DNA from 3 places in the Providencia huaxiensis genome. Region 1 is predicted to be linked to each of the others. Evidence: predicted binding sites of a transcription regulator. Region 1 holds the regulator's gene; each other region holds the start of a gene.
The links. Region 1 encodes PhoB, which activates phosphate uptake and scavenging genes when phosphate is short. Its sites were predicted from a motif close to CTGTCATAAAACTGNCNNAT; they were not measured.
Positions count from the first base shown of each region.

Region 2: serA (phosphoglycerate dehydrogenase) is a predicted target of PhoB. The motif match lies at 1,984-2,003, and genes of this name have one in related genera.
Region 3: phoA (alkaline phosphatase) is a predicted target of PhoB. The motif match lies at 1,567-1,586, and genes of this name have one in related genera.

Region 1 is NZ_CP031123.2:133,535-139,476, reverse strand. Features, by position in the region: gene phoR (phosphate regulon sensor histidine kinase PhoR) at 142-1,452, opposite strand; gene phoB (phosphate regulon transcriptional regulator PhoB) at 1,476-2,165, opposite strand; gene sbcD (exonuclease subunit SbcD) at 2,452-3,666, shown strand; gene CYG50_RS02045 (AAA family ATPase) at 3,668-5,942, shown strand, end outside.
Region 2 is NZ_CP031123.2:2,405,737-2,411,678, forward strand. Features, by position in the region: gene CYG50_RS12790 (5-formyltetrahydrofolate cyclo-ligase) at 81-674, shown strand; gene serA (phosphoglycerate dehydrogenase) at 713-1,963, opposite strand; gene rpiA (ribose-5-phosphate isomerase RpiA) at 2,409-3,071, opposite strand; gene CYG50_RS12805 (LysR family transcriptional regulator ArgP) at 3,275-4,186, shown strand; gene CYG50_RS12810 (oxidative stress defense protein) at 4,183-4,917, opposite strand; gene argO (arginine exporter ArgO) at 5,070-5,705, opposite strand; gene mscS (small-conductance mechanosensitive channel MscS) at 5,930-5,942, opposite strand, start outside.
Region 3 is NZ_CP031123.2:4,518,065-4,524,006, reverse strand. Features, by position in the region: gene phoA (alkaline phosphatase) at 52-1,491, opposite strand; gene CYG50_RS22475 (alpha/beta hydrolase-fold protein) at 1,673-3,241, opposite strand; gene CYG50_RS22470 (DUF3156 family protein) at 3,300-3,914, opposite strand; gene CYG50_RS22465 (APC family permease) at 3,889-5,379, opposite strand; gene CYG50_RS22460 (helix-turn-helix transcriptional regulator) at 5,777-5,942, shown strand, end outside.

The DNA of each region.
Region 1 (5,942 bases):
TATTTAACAGAGCATATAATTAACATGATGGCAATTATCAGCATTAAATATATATATTTTGAATGGAACACATAAATGCATTGATAAATAGAAATAATCCACTTCATTAATACCTTGATTATATTAATAAAGTGGATTCATTTACTCACTTTTAAGTTTTTTATCATCAACAATTAGCACTGGCGGTAAAGTAAATGAAAACTCACTACCTTTACCTAATTGGCTTGTCACCACCAATTGGCTGCTATGATGTTGTAATGCATGTTTAACAATAGCTAACCCAAGGCCAGTACCTCCACCGCCTTGGCGAGAGCGCGCTTTATCTACCCGATAAAAACGTTCCGTTAAACGAGGGATATGCTCTGCAGGTATCCCTTGCCCGTTATCTCTCACACTAAAGCGAGCCCCTTGCCCACTTCTTTGCCAATCAACCCAAATTTTTGTGCCCTCAGGCGTATGGCTAATCGCGTTATAGACTAAATTTGCCACTGCACTTCGTAATTGTTCTTCATTACCATGGACACGCAATTTTTCATCAACATGAAATTCAAACTGGTGGCGCCCTTGGCTTAAACTGAGTGCTTCTTGTTCAATCATTTTGAGAGTAACAGGGATATTCACTTGCTCATCAAGGTTAATTTGAGGAGCAACTTCGATACGTGACAACTGCAAAAGCTGTTTAACTAAGTTATCCATACGGTGCGTTTGTTCTTGCATGACATGCAGTGCTTTCTTATTAACCGCAGTCACGTTTTCTTGGTCGTCCATCACCTCAAGATAACCTTGAATAACCGTAAGAGGCGTCCGTAATTCGTGGCTCACATTTGCAAAGAAGTCCCTACGCGCCTTTTCCAAACGACGTTTTTCTGTCACATCCCGCGCAACCATCAATAACTGCCCTTCGGTATACGGCAAGATACGAAACTCAACGATTTCACCACTATTGAGCTCAATAGTTAGCGCTTGGTCATAACGCTTAATGGTGAAGTAGCGGCTAAAGTCTGGGTAACGTAATAAATTAAAAATATGCTGTCCGTTATCTTCAGGCCAACGGAAGCCGAGTAAAGCCTGAGCATGGCGATTACACCAAAAGATATTCCCTTCGGTTGTCATCATTACGACGGCATCAGGTAGTGATTCTGCACCACTACGAAACCGTTTAATTAACTGGCCTAATTCACGACGGCGTTTTCGATTACGTTGCTGCATCTGGTAGATACCATAAAATATCGGTTCCCACCCACCTCGCCCTTCGGGGGGGAGCATACTTCTATCTAACCATAACCAGTAAGAAAGCTTGAGCAAGTTATACCCATGCCATATCAGTGCAGCAAGTAGCGAGATCACTAATAGCCACGCTAGGTGGCCAATAAAAACCGATAAGATAAGGGCGGGTAAGATAAATAAAAACAGCCCCCAAATCAGCTGCTTAATCGATAAACGTTCAAGCACGCATGGCTCTCCCTTTGTGGTCTTTAGTAACGGACAGAAAAACGATAACCTGTACCACGTACAGTTTGCACCATTTTATCATGGCCTTCCGTCTCTAGTGCCTTTCTTAGCCGCCGAATATGCACGTCAACAGTTCTATCCTCCACATACACATTGGCACCCCATACATAGTTCAATAGCTGTTCTCTACTATATACGCGTTCAGGGTGAGTCATAAAGAAATGGAGTAATTTATATTCAGTTGGGCCCATATCGATAGGGATTTCATTGCTGGTGACACGATGAGAGGTAGGGTCTAACATTAACCCATTCATTTCAATAATGTCTTCCGTCGCCATTGGGGAGATACGACGTAAGATTGCTTTTACCCGAGCAATTAATTCCTTCGGTGAAAATGGCTTAATAAGATAGTCATCCGCGCCAACTTCCAAACCTTTTACGCGGTCTTCTTCTTCTCCTCGTGCAGTTAACATCATGACAGGAACGTCACGTGTTGCGCTATCACGTTTCATATGTTTAATGACTTGGATCCCAGAGCCACCGGGGATCATCCAATCCAGTAGTACGAGGTCAGGTAGCGGGTCAACGAGTTGTGCAATCGCACTGTCATAATCATCAGCTTCAATAGGCTGAAAACCATTCTGTTCTAATACAAAACAAACCATTTCTCGGATGGGCGCTTCATCTTCAACAACTAGAATGCGTCTTGCCATGATTGTTCCTGTAAAATTAAGAAGACATTTAAAATGTGAAAGCATTATGCGTCACTTTTATGACAGAATTATGAATATCAATGGGTGAAACTCATATTAATCTTTATTTTAACGGTTAAATGTCATTTAAGTGAAATATTTCCGCAACATAGTTCCGCGACGACATAGTTCCGCAATATAGTAATAGGTAATAAAGTCGCAAACATCCCTCAACGAGTGATATGGATCGGGTATACTTAATTATCGAACGTTCATGCACATTATTGATGATAGGAATTGATAACTCATGCGCATTATTCATACCTCAGACTGGCACCTTGGTCAGTATTTTTTTACCAAAAGCCGTGCGCCTGAGCACCAACATTTCTTAAACTGGCTTGTGGAACAAGTGGAATTACACCAAGTTGATGCTGTCATCGTTGCAGGTGATATCTTCGATACCGGTTCGCCACCGAGCTATGCACGTGAACTGTATAATAAATTTATTGTTGATTTACAAAAAACAGGCTGCCAGCTAGTAATTTTAAGTGGAAATCACGACTCGGTTTCTGTACTCAATGAATCAAGCGCTCTACTTAGTTATTTGAATACACAGGTTATTACGTCTGGAAGTGAACCGCATGTCATTACTTTAGTAAATAAACAGGAACAACCTATTGGCCTCGTCTGTGCCATCCCTTTTTTACGTCCTCGAGATATCCAGCTCAGTATTGCAGGGCAAAATAGTGAAGATAAACAACGCTCACTACAAACCGCTATTCATGATCATTACCAAGCCAGCTACCAACTCGCGCTAGAACAGCGAACCGCATTGGGGCTGGATATTCCAATTATTGCCACTGGCCATTTAACGGTTGTCGGTGCAGCCTTAACGGACTCCGTTCGAGATATTTATATTGGTACGTTAGATGCGTTTCCTTCTGGGGCTTTTCCCCCTGCTGACTATATTGCCCTTGGCCATATTCACCGTCCCCAAGTGATTGGAGGGCAAGAAAATATTCGCTACTGTGGCTCACCTATTGCATTGAGTTTTGACGAAACAGCACAACAAAAAAGTGTCTGCCTTGTTGAATTCACCGGAAGCGAATTGACTCAAATCACCCCATTGGACATCCCTATTATTCAGCCATTGCAAAGCATTAAAGGCTCCTTAAGCCAAATAGAACAGCAATTAGAAGCATGGAAAGATTACCTAGGAGATAAACCTGTTTGGTTAGATATTGAAGTTGCTTCACAAGATTACCTCGCTGATATCCAACAGCGTATTGAAGCGTTGACACAAGATCTCCCTGTTGAAGTCGTGATACTGCGCCGTGCACGTAAGCAAATACAGGGACAAAGCCAAACCTTAGCCAATGAAACATTAAGTGAACTCACTGTAGAAGATGTTTTTTTACGTCGCCTTGCCCAAGAGTCTTTAGAGGATCCTGAGCGTGAACAGCGCCTAGTGCAGCTATTTCAACAATCTTATGACGCATTACAAATGAGCAAGGAAAGTTAATATGAAGATTCTAAGTTTACGTTTAAAAAATATTAACTCTCTTCGAGGTGAGTGGAAAATTGATTTCACTGCGGAGCCATTTGCTAGCAATGGCTTATTTGCCATTACAGGTGCCACTGGCGCAGGAAAAACCACCTTATTGGATGCGATTTGCCTTGCGCTTTATCACCGAACACCGCGTTTAAAAACCATTTCTAACGCACAAAATGAACTGATGACTCGCCACACAGGGGAATGCCTTGCAGAGGTAGAGTTTGAGGTCAAAGGTAAAGCTTATCGCGCCTTTTGGAGCCAACGACGAGCAGGAGGAAAGCCTGATGGCAATTTACAACAGCCTAAGGCGGAGCTTGCAACGGTTACTGATGGTAAAATATTGACCGTAAAAATCACAGAGATAAAAGAATTAATAGCACAAATAACTGGGCTTGATTATGAGCGTTTTACCAAATCAATTTTACTCTCTCAAGGGGACTTCGCGGCTTTTTTAAATGCTTCAGAGAAAGAACGCGCTGATTTACTTGAAGAAATTACAGGCACAGAAATTTATAGCCAGATTTCAATTTATGTTTTTAATCAACACAAACAAGCCAAAATTGACTTAGATTTGCTAAAGGCAAAGGCACAAAGCATTAATTTACTCACTGAAGCAGAACACCAAGAGTTATTAGTACAGCAAAACCATTTACTTGAACAAGAAACTCAAACCAAGCAACAGCGGGCTCGCCACCAACAAGGCGTCAATTGGTGGCAACAATATCACCAACTCACCCAGCGCATGCAATCACTTGATGATGAACTCAAAAAAAATGAGCTTGAGTTCCAATCCGCACAGCCTCAGTTGAAAAGATTGGCTGATAGCGCCCCTGCGGAGTCGCTTCGCCCGTTATGGCAGGACGTTGAGCGCCAGCAACAACAACTCACTGAATACATAAATAAACAACAACAGCTGAAACTTAGCTTGCAAACCCAGCAAGCTGAACGTGCCCCACTGCAAGAGAAGTTGTTGAAATCACAATCCGAGTATCAACAACATCTTGATTTTGCCAAACAACAACATCAATTGATTGATGAAACTGTCAGGCCTCTGGATAACCAAATTGCACAATTGAAACAACAACAGACTGAAATTACGCAACAAATTGAACAACAGCACACAACTCTTCAGCAAAAAAAACACTTAGTTAATGAGACTCAAAGTCAGATCCAAACTGCGCACCTTGAGTTAAAGAAACACAACCTATTCCTAGAAGAACACCCAAAAGACGCTGAGCTCAATGCGCACATCGGTAGCTGGCAGCAACAAGGCCATTTTATATTCGAGTTAGCTGATAAACTGGTGAGTTTGCATAAAAAACAACAAATTATTTCAAATGAAGTTACACAATTACAGCGGCAACAGCAGCAGAAAACTGAAAAATTATCCCAAAAACGTCTCGAGTTAGAACACAGCACCGTCACATTCAAAAAACAAGAAGAAAGCTACAAACAAAACCAAGAAAAACATGACATTAACGCCATCAACCAACACATTGAACAGCTACAAGCACGCTTACAACATGCTAAATTATTGCCATTAATATTATCTCAATGCCTTAATGCACAAACGCAAAAACAAAAACAGACCCAAAAAGATGTTGAATTAGCACAAGATATCACCACCACGCAAAAAACATTGAGCATTGCCCTAACACGCATTAATGAATTGACGCCACTCATCAAGCTAACTAATGACAAATTACAATTAGAACAAAAAATTGTTAGCCTAGAGCATGAACGTCAGCAACTCATAGCGGGTAACCCCTGCCCATTATGCGGTGCAACAGAGCACCCTGCCGTTAACGATTATCAATCAATTCACCTCAGTGAAACACAGCAACAACTCATTGAGCTTACAAATAAACTCGACCAATTAAAGCAACAACAAACTCAGTTAGAATCACAACTTTATACACAAAAACAACGCCAAAACGAAAATTTACAACAACAGCAGCAAATCAGAGAACAACTCGATGCCTTTAACTATCAATGGCAAAAGACATGTGAGCAAGCACTCACACCTGAGTTAGCCCAAAATGAACAAGCCGTTACGCTCTTTGTTAATCAATTAACGGAGCAATTAGCTACGCAACAGAAAATAGTGGCCGATATGACCGCGCTAGAGCGCGAATATCAGCAAACCAAGTATCAACTACACGAGCAACAAGCAGGCTTTACCCAATGGCAATCTGATTTGTCATTGATTGAAGAGCGTTTAAAAAACCAAACACAACAACTTG
Region 2 (5,942 bases), 2.3 Mb from region 1:
ACCTCTCATCTTGCGATATACTTTAAGTAATTTACTTTCTTGGTTAACTGTTTTTTATCGCATATACAACAGGTTATCACATGCAAGACTCCCTCTCGACACAACGCCAGCAGGTACGTCAAACAATCCGTCAAGCACGTCGTCAATTAAGCGCTCAGCAGCAATATGACGCAGCGGAACAACTCATGCATAATGCATTAAGCCACCCAAAAATTGCACAAGCCAACACTATTGCTTTGTTTCTTTCTTTTGATGGCGAAATTGACACAAGGCCACTCATTCATGCGCTCTGGGCTGAAGGTAAACAAGTCTATCTCCCTGTTTTGCACCCCTTTAGTCGCCACCATTTATTGTTTCTTCACTATCGCCCCGATAGCCAACTCGTTAAAAATCGATTTAATATTGATGAGCCACCGCTTGATGTCAGAGATGTGCTACCACTCGAAAAATTGGATATCATGCTTATCCCATTAGTGGCATTTGATACTCAAGGGCAACGGTTAGGGATGGGAGGTGGGTTTTATGATAGAACGCTTGCTAATTGGCAACAAACCAGGTTTTATCCCATTGGCCTTGCCCATAATTGCCAACAAGTAGAAAAACTCCCCATAGCTCATTGGGATATTCCTTTACCCGAAATTATTACGCCGCAAAAAATATGGCGCTGGTCATAAACACCCGCGCCATCATTTCACACACTTTTTAGCGTTACTTAGAACAGTAAACGCGCACGAATGGTTCCAGGTAAATCTTTTAATTTCTGGAGTGCTTCATCTGTTTGGTTTGGCGTTTGCATTAATACATCAATAACCACATAACCTACGTTGCCTGATGTACGTAAGTACTGGCCGACAACGTTAATGTTATTTTCCGTGAAGACTTGGTTTATGCTATTCAAAATACCTGGACGGTTTTCATGAATATGCAAGAAACGGTTGGTATCTTCAGTATGCACTGGCAAAGAAACTTCAGGAAAGTTAACCGCAGATAATGTTGAACCATTATCTGAATACTTAGCCAGTTTACTTGCCACTTCTAACCCAATATTTTCTTGAGCTTCTTCTGTCGAGCCCCCAATGTGCGGTGTTAAAATCACATTGTCGAACTTAATCAATTCAGAGATAAATGGGTCATTAGGGTCATTGTTCGCAGCGGGTTCACTTGGGAATACATCCACCGCAGCACCTGATAAATGCTTGCTTTCCAACGCGGCTGCCAGTGAAGGGATATCCACGACTGTTCCACGTGATGCGTTAATGAATATAGAGCCAGGCTTCATACGGTCGAATTGTTCTTTAGCAAACATATTCTTCGTACTTGGGGTTTCAGGCACATGTAAGCTAACCACATCGCTCATGTTCAGAAGTTCAGTTAAAGAACGAACTTGAGTTGCATTACCTAAAGGCAGTTTGTTTTCAATATCATAGAAGAAAACATTCATACCGATACCTTCAGCTAAGATCCCTAACTGAGTACCAATGTGGCCATATCCAACAATCCCAAGACGCTTACCACGCGCTTCAAAACAGCCTTTAGCTTGTTTTTCCCAAATACCGCGGTGTGCTTGCATATTGGCTTCAGGAATACGACGTAGTAAAAGTAATAATTGGCCTAATACCATTTCTGCAACGGAACGTGTATTTGAAAATGGTGCGTTAAATACAGGGATACCGCGTTTTGCCGCAGCATCTAAATCAACTTGGTTGGTGCCAATACAAAAGCAACCCACTGCAACGAGTTTTTCTGCTGCAGCGAAAATTTCTTCAGTAAGATGAGTACGGGAACGGATACCTACAAAACGTGCATCTTTAATCGCTTCTTTTAATTCTTCGTCGGATAACGCACTTTTGTGATATTCAATGTTGGTGTAGCCCGCGGCTTTTAAGTTATCAACCGCACTTTGGTGCACACCTTCTAGCAGTAAAAATTTAATTTTGTCTTTTTGCAAAGATACCTTAACCATTTCCCTACCCTATCGTGAACGTACTTAAGATTTATAACAGATGAACCTATGTGTTTGCCTAACATAGCTCAAGAGAGATAACATCCATCTACCTTGAGCTATGAAGCGTATACCAACATAGCAAAAAATAGCGCAGTAGCAATACAACCGTTTGCTTAATGGATGCTAAAAAGCGCGAAGAAAAAGAAGTAAAATGGTAGAAAATCAGGGGTGGTAACACAAAATAAGGATTTTTCCTGTACAATGCCTATTTGTGTGAGATATATCACCAAAATAGCCAGACATTAAAAAAAATAAAATAAATTTCAAATTGATGATATTTATAAAACTGGTTAATTAATTTAGCTTCTATCAAATCATAGACTAATGACAAAATACCAGTAAAACAAAAAAACCAGCGGGTATAACTCCACTGGCTTATTGGAATAATTAAATATGATATAGATTATAACTTGATGGTTTTAACGCCTTCGTTTGCAGTCCCCATCAATACAACATCAGCACCGCGATTGGCGAATAACCCAACGGTCACAACCCCCGCAATCCCATTAATCGTATTTTCTAATGCCACAGGGTCAACGATATTTAAATTATGGACATCTAAAATCACATTGCCGTTGTCTGTAATCACATTTTGACGGTACTCTGGCGTACCACCCAGTTTAACCAATTCACGTGCCACATAGCTACGCGCCATTGGGATCACTTCAACAGGCAGTGGGAATTTACCTAGTACATCAACTAACTTAGATTGGTCAACGATACAGACAAAGGTTTTTGCAATTGCGGAAACAATTTTTTCACGTGTTAAAGCCGCACCACCGCCTTTGATCATATTCATATGGTGGTCAACTTCATCAGCGCCATCAACATAAACATCTAATGAATCCACTTCATTACAATCAAATACTGTAATACCCAGTGATTTTAATTTTTGAGTTGATGCTTCTGAGCTTGATACCGCACCTTCTATTTGGCCTTTCATTGTGGCTAATGCATCAATGAAGTGTGAAGCCGTTGAACCCGTTCCAACACCAACAATAGTGCCCGGTTTTACGTAATCAAGTGCTGCCCAACCTACCGCTTTTTTTAATTCGTCCTGAGTCATACTCATGCCTTTTAAGATTTAATTGAGTCGTGATTAAGGTTATTAATAACTAGTATATACCGGACACCCAATAAGTTGCAGCTTTGTTCGCTGTATTTATGTCACGGTTCTTGGGATTTACGCCACAACAATAATATTTTTAAGTGTTGCGTGTAAAAATATGGCATAGTGCTTGGTAGAATAACAACAAGGAGATTTTTTTGATGAAGCGCCCTGACTATCGCGCATTACAAGCACTGGATGCCGTTATCCGTGAACGCGGCTTTGAGCGTGCGGCTCAAAAGCTCTGCATCACGCAATCTGCTGTGTCACAACGTATAAAGCAGTTAGAAAACCTGTTTGGGCAACCACTACTTGTGCGTACCGTTCCGCCGCACCCAACTGAACAAGGGCAAAAACTGCTAGCACTGCTTCATCAAGTTGAATTATTAGAAGAGCAATGGTTAGGTGATGAAAATAGTGGCTCAACCCCGTTGTTACTCTCACTTGCCGTCAACGCTGACAGCTTGGCAACTTGGTTTCTTCCTGCCCTAAACCCTGTATTAGGCAATAGCCCTATTCGGCTAAACATTCAGGTTGAAGATGAAACACGGACTCAAGAACGTTTAAGACGCGGCGAGGTGGTCGGCGCTATCAGTATTCAACCCCAAGCCTTACCGGGTTGTTTAGTCGATAAACTTGGCGCACTGGACTATATTTTTGTTGCGTCACCTGGCTTTGCGGCAAAATACTTCCCTGATGGTGTGACTCGCTCTTCGTTATTAAAAGCACCTGCGGTTGCTTTCGACCATCTAGACGATATGCACCAAGCCTTCGTACAACAAAACTTTGGTTTGTCACCGGGCAGTGTTCCATGCCATATCGTGAACTCCTCGGAAGCCTTTGTGCAGTTAGCGAAACAAGGTTCTACCTGCTGTATGATCCCACATTTGCAGATAGCCAGTGAATTAGCGAATGGTGAATTGGTTGATTTAACCCCGGGGTTATGTCAGCGACGGATGCTTTACTGGCACCGCTTCGCACCTGAAAGCCGTACAATGAAAAATGTGACTGACGCCCTATTAAAAACGGGGCGCCAGATGTTAAAACAAGAAGATGAACCCGCAAAAAGCTAGCGTTTTAATTCAAATACCACATCGACTTGGTCATTAAAATCAATACTCTGTTGTTCATAGGTCTCATCAATCTTGAGGTCTTGAGCAACAGAGGCTTTCATCGCCCCACCATAATTTCTTTCAGCCATTGGGTATGGCACCGCGGCTGGCGCATTATAGTTAATGCTATACACAGGACCTAACTGGACATTAAAGCCTTTTGCTAAGATATTGGCTTGTTCTGTCGCATTTTTAATCGCTTGAGACCGTGCTTCATCACGATACTGTTGCGGGTTAGCCACACCAAACTGTACTGAGTTGATTTCATTGAGACCTGCGGCTAAAGCACCATCTAACAAGACATTAAGTTGGTCTAATTTCTTCACTTCCACTTCAACAGAACGTGTTGCCGTGTAGCCTTCGATGGTTGATTTTTGCTTCACGCTACTGTAATCATATTTAGGCTGAGTTCGCACATTTGCCGCGTTGATATCTTCTTTTTCAATGCCATTTTTCTTAAGAAACTCAAAATACTCTGCAACTCGCTTATCGACGCCAGCTTTCGCAGCTGCCGCATCTTTTGCAGTGACTGTCACAAGAATGTTCAGCGTCGCCATATCTGGAGTCGCTTTCACTATTGCATTACCCGAAGTTGTAATGTGTGGGCCATTGGGTAACGGGTCAGCCAAAGACATGGTAGGAACCGCAGCACCTGCTACCATCGCAGCTAAAACTAAAGATTTTAATTTCACAGAACCTCCCAAGAAAATTATTTATCGCTAAAAAAGGGATAATTGGTAATAAACTATCCCTGAGCTCAATTTAACAGTAACACATGAAACAAAAAGTACAGTCAGAATAATGAGAAATTGAACTTTATTGCTTGTCTGTTGAAGATATATTGTTATTGAGAAATCAAACCGAGTCCCTTAAGCCCCTGTATCGCAAGTTGAAATGCAATAAACCACATCACACTCCCCACGAAAATGTTAATAATGCGCTGTGAACGCGGTTTATTTAACACAGGTGAAAACCAAGCAGCAAGTATCGCCAATGCAAAGAACCACACAAATGACGCCGTTAGTGCTCCAGCCGTAAACCAAGGTCGTAACTGGTTTTCTAGCTGTCCACCGACACTACCTAGAACCACAAAGGTGTCTAAATAAACATGAGGATTCAGCCAAGTGACGGCAAACAGTGTAACAATCACTTTCCACCTTGTGATAGCCCGGCTTTCCGTTTGAAGTATGACCTCATCAGGGCTGAACGCTGTACGAAACGCACCATAGCCATACCACATAAGAAATGCTACGCCAGCCCACGTGATCAATTGCATTAATATTTCAGACTGGCTGAGTAAAGCACTGCCACCAAACACACCTGCGATAATTAAAACGGTATCACTTAAAGCGCATAATAATGCACTCATTAAATGAAACTGCTTTCGGCTTCCTTGCTGTAAGACAAATGCGTTCTGTGGTCCTAAAGGTAATATCATTGCAGCACCTAATAGCGCACCCTGTAAATAGATCGAAAACATGTATTAATTCCAATTTTTTATTCAATTAATATGCATGAATATTAGCGATAAAAAGTTATTAGTGGAAATGATTAAGTCTAATAGGTCATAAGTATCACTTATAACCAAAAATGCATCGGTAAGAAAAATATCGGGGTGGAAATATAGGAGTGAGAAATGAATAAGAGCCCATCGAAGACAGGCTCTTATTTTCAGTGAAACTGCTGAATATGACTTTCTAAATATTACTCTGCAGCA
Region 3 (5,942 bases), 190 kb from region 1:
AAAAATCCCCCGCAACATCCTATTGCGGAGAATTTTCACTACAGGGTTGGTTTATTGCTTCAATCCCATTGCATCGCGCATGGTAAAGAACAAATCAGTTTGGTCAGTTAGACCCATTACGTTTGCCGCATGTGGGCCATAAGCCGCCACACGTAACTGAGCACCGGTGTGCTCTTGAGAATCATCTTCTTCAGAGTTACCGTAATTCACTACCATCACAGAACCGTCTTTAGTAATCAACGCTTGCGTTAAGCCCGTTGATTTTGTGCCTTCTGGAATAATTTGGCTTGAATGTGAATGGTCAGCTGTCACAATAACTAATGTATCACCATGTTTTTTAGCGAAATCTAAGCCAACTTGTACAGCTTGGTCGAGAGCAACTGTTTCACCAATTTGGCCACATGGGTTTGCTTTATGATCTTGCTTATCGATAGAAGCGCTTTCAACCTGTAAGAAGAAACCATTCGGGTTAACTTCTAACAGTTCAATCGCTTTTTTCGTCATTTGAGCTAATGTTGGCGCATTAGGGTCTAACTTAGCGTTCGGTTTACACTCTAACGGCGCATTGTTGATATTACCATAATGAACCGCTTTCGGGCCTTCCCATGCAACCGTCATGTTGCCATCGTGGAATAAGCCAAGAACAGGTTTGTCTTGATTTGCGACTTTAATGCTGTCTAATGATTTAGCATCTCGCACAATATTGTACCCACGTTCAATCGCCTGTTGCTCCAACGTTTTACCTTTGTAGTCACCCGCCTTTGCTTCTTGCTTGAAGCTCTTAGCGCCACCACCAAGTGTGACATCTGGGCGAGTTACCAACAGTTGCTCTGAAATTGAACCACGACCGCCATTTTCTAGCGCGTTAGTCGCACATTTTTCTGTTGTTTCCTCAGGGCCATAACATTTACGCGCACTCACATGCGAAAATTGCGCAGCAGGCGTTGCATCTTGAATCTCGGAAGTTGTGACGTTACCTGTAGCTTTACCATTACGTTTAGCTATCTCAATTAATGTCTCATGGTCGTTACCAAATACATCAATTCCCAATGCGCCATTGTAGGTTTTCACACCGGAAGACCACGAAGTGGCAGACGCGGCAGAATCAGTCACATAGTCGGGTTTTTGTGTTTTTTTATCTAATGCATAATGGGTGTACTGACCCGTAATTGGCAGCGCATCGATACCTTTAAAGAACCCTGAAGCGCCTTCTGCATAGTTACGAGCAACAGTTATCTCTGAGTCCCCCATACCATCACCAATAAATAAAATCACATTTTTGGCTTGGCCATTGTGAAGTGCCGCTTTCATGATATCAGTTTGCTCTGTCGCTAAACGACGCGCGCCACCAAATTTGGTGATATCACCTTGCGCCGCACGGTTTTCTGACACCGCATCATTTTTATCAGCCGCGTAGGCAGGGACTGTACTCCCTAAAATTAAAGTACTTACCGTGACAGCTAAAAGGGATTTCATAAAATTACCAGTCATAACTGTTTCCTTGCCAATCAATAATGAAAATAGAAGATGTATATTTCAAATAATGAAAGGCATGCTAAAGGAGCCAGATGACAGTTGAATGACGCTTTTATGGCGAAATGAAGACGTTTGTCATAAATGTGAAAAAGCAGCTAAATATAAGCTGCTTTTTATGAATGAGCGTTAGGGCTATTTACCATTGTGACGCAAGTTGGTTTGTTCCCTCATAAAGCGTTTCACACCAAGAAACGTAGTCGTGCCCACTAGGGAGTTCAATGGCATCAACTTGATAACCTTTATGTTTTAGAACATCGAATAACCGGTAGTGGTTTTGAATAATTCCCCCCCAACTACCACGTTGTTCAAATAGGCCAGCCTCAAGGAAAAAACGGATCGGTTGTGTTGGCATCATTTCAATTTCACGAATTAACCATTCAGGGTCTTTATCCTTCGGAGCCCACCAGTAAGATCCTGACATGCTAATGACATTACCGAAAATTTCCGGGTACTGTAACGCATTCCATGTCGCCCCAAGCCCTCCATAGCTGGAACCTGCAATAATCGTATGGCTTGCAGGTGCTTGAACTCCCATTTCCGCGAGCTGAGGCATAAGTTCATCCGCCAGCAACTTAGGAAACGCATCATTAGGAGGAAGCTCATCACCACGACGCGCTGAATTGATGCTGTCCACAAACACAATATTCATCGCTGGGAAACTCCCTTGATCCATCCACTTATCAAAGAATTTATCCATTTGATAGTTTTGCAGGTAAATTTGGCCATCCAATAGCACCAATAGTGCAGGGGTTTCCATTGGGATATTAGGCTGGTAAACCGTTATTTTTCTTTTATTTTTTAATACCTGACTCGCCAACGTAAATGTCTCTAAATGGCCTTTCATCTGCCTGTTTTCTACATCAGAGAAATGACATTGGCGTATATTCGGTACTAATGATAACAACGAAAAACGGTTATATTTATCTACACTTTGCGAAGGAATAACGTGAGAATTATAAGGATCTGACTGCGCAGTGACTAAAATCGCCTTACGTTGAGCAAAGCCGCCCTCTGGCACAGAAGGGATATCCGGTGCAATTTTATATTGCGATAACGTATCATTAGGAATGATAAAAGAACGATACCAAATATCCGTTCCCGCCAAGTGGGCCATTCTTTCGTGATTACCCGACGGTGCCCCTAGAATATAAGCATTTGCTTTCGCGCCTCGCCAAAGAAATGTCACGCGTTTTTGTCGATTTGAAAACACCTCAACCAGTGGTGTTCCTTGCGCGGCGACAGCTTGCCAAAATGCGCTTGTATCGCCATTTTGATAATGTTCATCAAGTAAACTTTGTAGCATTGGGCTAATAGGTTCATTATCTTTCTTAATGGCTAAAGGTTGGTACTCGCTGATATCAAACTTTAACTGCCAAGGTTTACCCGGCTCACCATTCAATGCTAAATAATAAACCCCATTTTCTGATACGACATAGTCTGCGCTATGGGGTTCTCGCACCGAGCCATACTCTTGCAATGCACGCACAGGCTGTTTATTGGAGTCCAATAACAGGACCTTGGAAAGGCCTTCACCACGTTGTTTTATAAAATCTTGCTGTGATACTTCAAAAGATAAGCAACTATGGCCCTCGCTATCATGCAGCCCTTCAACAAAGGAAAGCTCAGATAAACGCATGCAGTCAGAATGCGTTGCCATTGCAGTAGATGACAGCAACATACAACCTAAAAGAGGCAAAGATTTCACATCAAATTCCAGCGAGTCAATTGATAATAATTATTACTATCAAAAAACTCTTTTAAACTCAATGGCTCACAGCACGTTTTTCCACCAATTGGTTAATTAACTGCAGCGCACTCAATAAATAATAGCGTTGTTTTTGTACTAATCTCAAATAACGGCGAGTCGCAGGAATACGGCTCACCATTTCTGATGCGGTGTAAGGCTCGATTTCACAACGCCAACGACCATGGCTAAACTCTATTTCGCAATGATTAAATTCCAGCTCTTCTAATGTTTGCCTAATAATGGGGTATTCATTCAGCCATTCAATAACTCTCTGTCCATCCATTTGTTTTGAGACGAAATGGATATGTTTTTTCTTTATACTCCCTCGGGTTTTTACTTCAATTTTTGCATTGATATTATCTGTGCATTGGCCTGACACCGCAAAACGGCTATACACAATGAAAGCGAGAAACAACTTTTTTGGTCGCTCTGTCACCTCAATGGTTAACTCCGGTTGAGGCTGTACAAGGAGCTCTCCGGGTGCTCCCCACTCACATGGATAAGGCGCCATGTCCTTTTCAACACGGTTAAGTGTCAATCCTATTTGATATCCGGCAGGCAAACGTTGCTGAGTGAGCTTACCGATTTTTTCCCACAAAGACGGTTTAGGCGAGGTGACGTAATGGCTCAAGTTGGCCTCCTTCCATTTCTTCATCGGCAAAGGAATTTGATAAAACGGATTCAACATCTACGGGTTTAAATGGGTTAACTTTCTGCACGAAAACGGTCCAAATTAATGCATACCCTGCGGTTAAACCTAACATAATGGCAAAAGGAATATAGATATCCGATTTATTCATACCCGGTGGGGTAATGTACACAATAGCTAAAATAATTCCGACACTCGAAATAATTTGCGGTATAGGGAAAAAAGGAGAACGATAAGCACGATGTAAGTCAGGACGACGAATACGCAATAACACCACTGAAATCGTTACCAGCAAGTAAGCCGTTCCCCAAGAACACACCGCCGCCAGTACCAATGGAATGATACGGTCAAGGTCGCCTTGAATAGCAAAAGCATGCAAACACGGGATCATCACGGCCACTAAAATGCCGAATACTGGGGTTTTGAAACGTGGATGTAAATAAGCAAAGATGCGTGGTAATGCCCCATCAAGCGCCATTCCATAAAGAATACGAGGAACCGCTGCCATTAACGTATTAATGGTTGCTCCACCAGCCAATAATAATGCGACACCTATCCAATACTTCCCAAACTCACCCATCACAATTTCAGCAAATGCAGGGATTGCCATTGGTGTTTCCAGTAAACGTGTGCCTGTTTGCGGGTCAACGACCACATTTTCCACTTGGTTCGCTAAAGCTGCACCGAATAACACCATACAGAGCGCGACACAAAATAGGCCCGTTGTCATCGCGCGAGGGATCACCTTAGCGGAATTTTTAATTTCAGGCGCCATTGGTGTCACTAACTCACACCCAACAAACATGAACATCGCCATACCAACAAAGCTGAGAATCAATGTTGGGTCAGTATTGAGTGGCTGACCAAACCAGCCGTCCATATCGACATGAAAGGGCAATATCAAACCACTCACACTAAAAATCACTAACGTAGACCACATGGCGAATGTCAGTACAACTTCAACCTTACCAAAGGCTTCAATGCCGAATGCATTTAAAATCCCAAACGCGACAACTAATCCCACGCCGACCATCCAAGACGAATTACTGGTTTCTAAGACAGTATTGAGATGCTCAAAATTAACAAGCGCCATAATTCCAGAAAGGATCGTTTCGGCAGTTCCTGCAAACACATGCACAATCAAATAAGCCGAAAGCGCGCCAGTTATCGCCCAAAACCGCCCCATCCCACAAGAGATATAGTCATATACTGAGCCTGACGTTGGTAGAATGGCTGCAGCCTCCGAAAATGTGGTTAGCTGAGCTTGCATCATAATGAAGCTAAGTAGCACGGCTAGGGCAAACGTATCACCACCTATACCGAATCCACTCGTAACGGTTAAAATAACGGGGCTAGCCATAATCAAGCCGGCAGAACTCGCCAATGTGGTCGGAAAGCCAACTTTCCCTTTTTCTAAATGTGTCGACAATTTTGAGGATAAATTCATTTTACATCCCTCTCACTCTCTACCCAGCCATGAATGTGAATTTTTTGTAAAAACAAAGTAACTACACATCCACTATAGAAATAAGCCTAAACAGGCTGCTATCGTTCTAAAGAACGATACCTAGAGAGAGGGGAAATAAAATTTAACTCACGAAAAGTACCCACACTTTGAGAGGAAATAAAAATAATTAAAGTAATATCAATATGTAGCAAGCAATTAACTCATTAATATATTAATAAATAATCCTCTAAAGATACCAAAAAGCTACCAATCAATATTTGTGGAGTTTTTATGCGTTTTAAATACTGCTATCAACCTCACGTTATTAATACGTTTACTTTATGTTAATGGCATTAAGGAGCATGATAATAATTCGATTAATACACAAGGGAATATGATGAATTCACCATTATTCGAGCCTCATCAACAAACATTAATTGATTGCTGCCTAAATACCATTGCACATATTATTCCAGTTTCTGCTTTGGTGTATTACCTCGTGAATGATCATTGCCAGCCAGATAACTACGTTCTTCATGGGATCCCAGCAAAAATGCACGAAG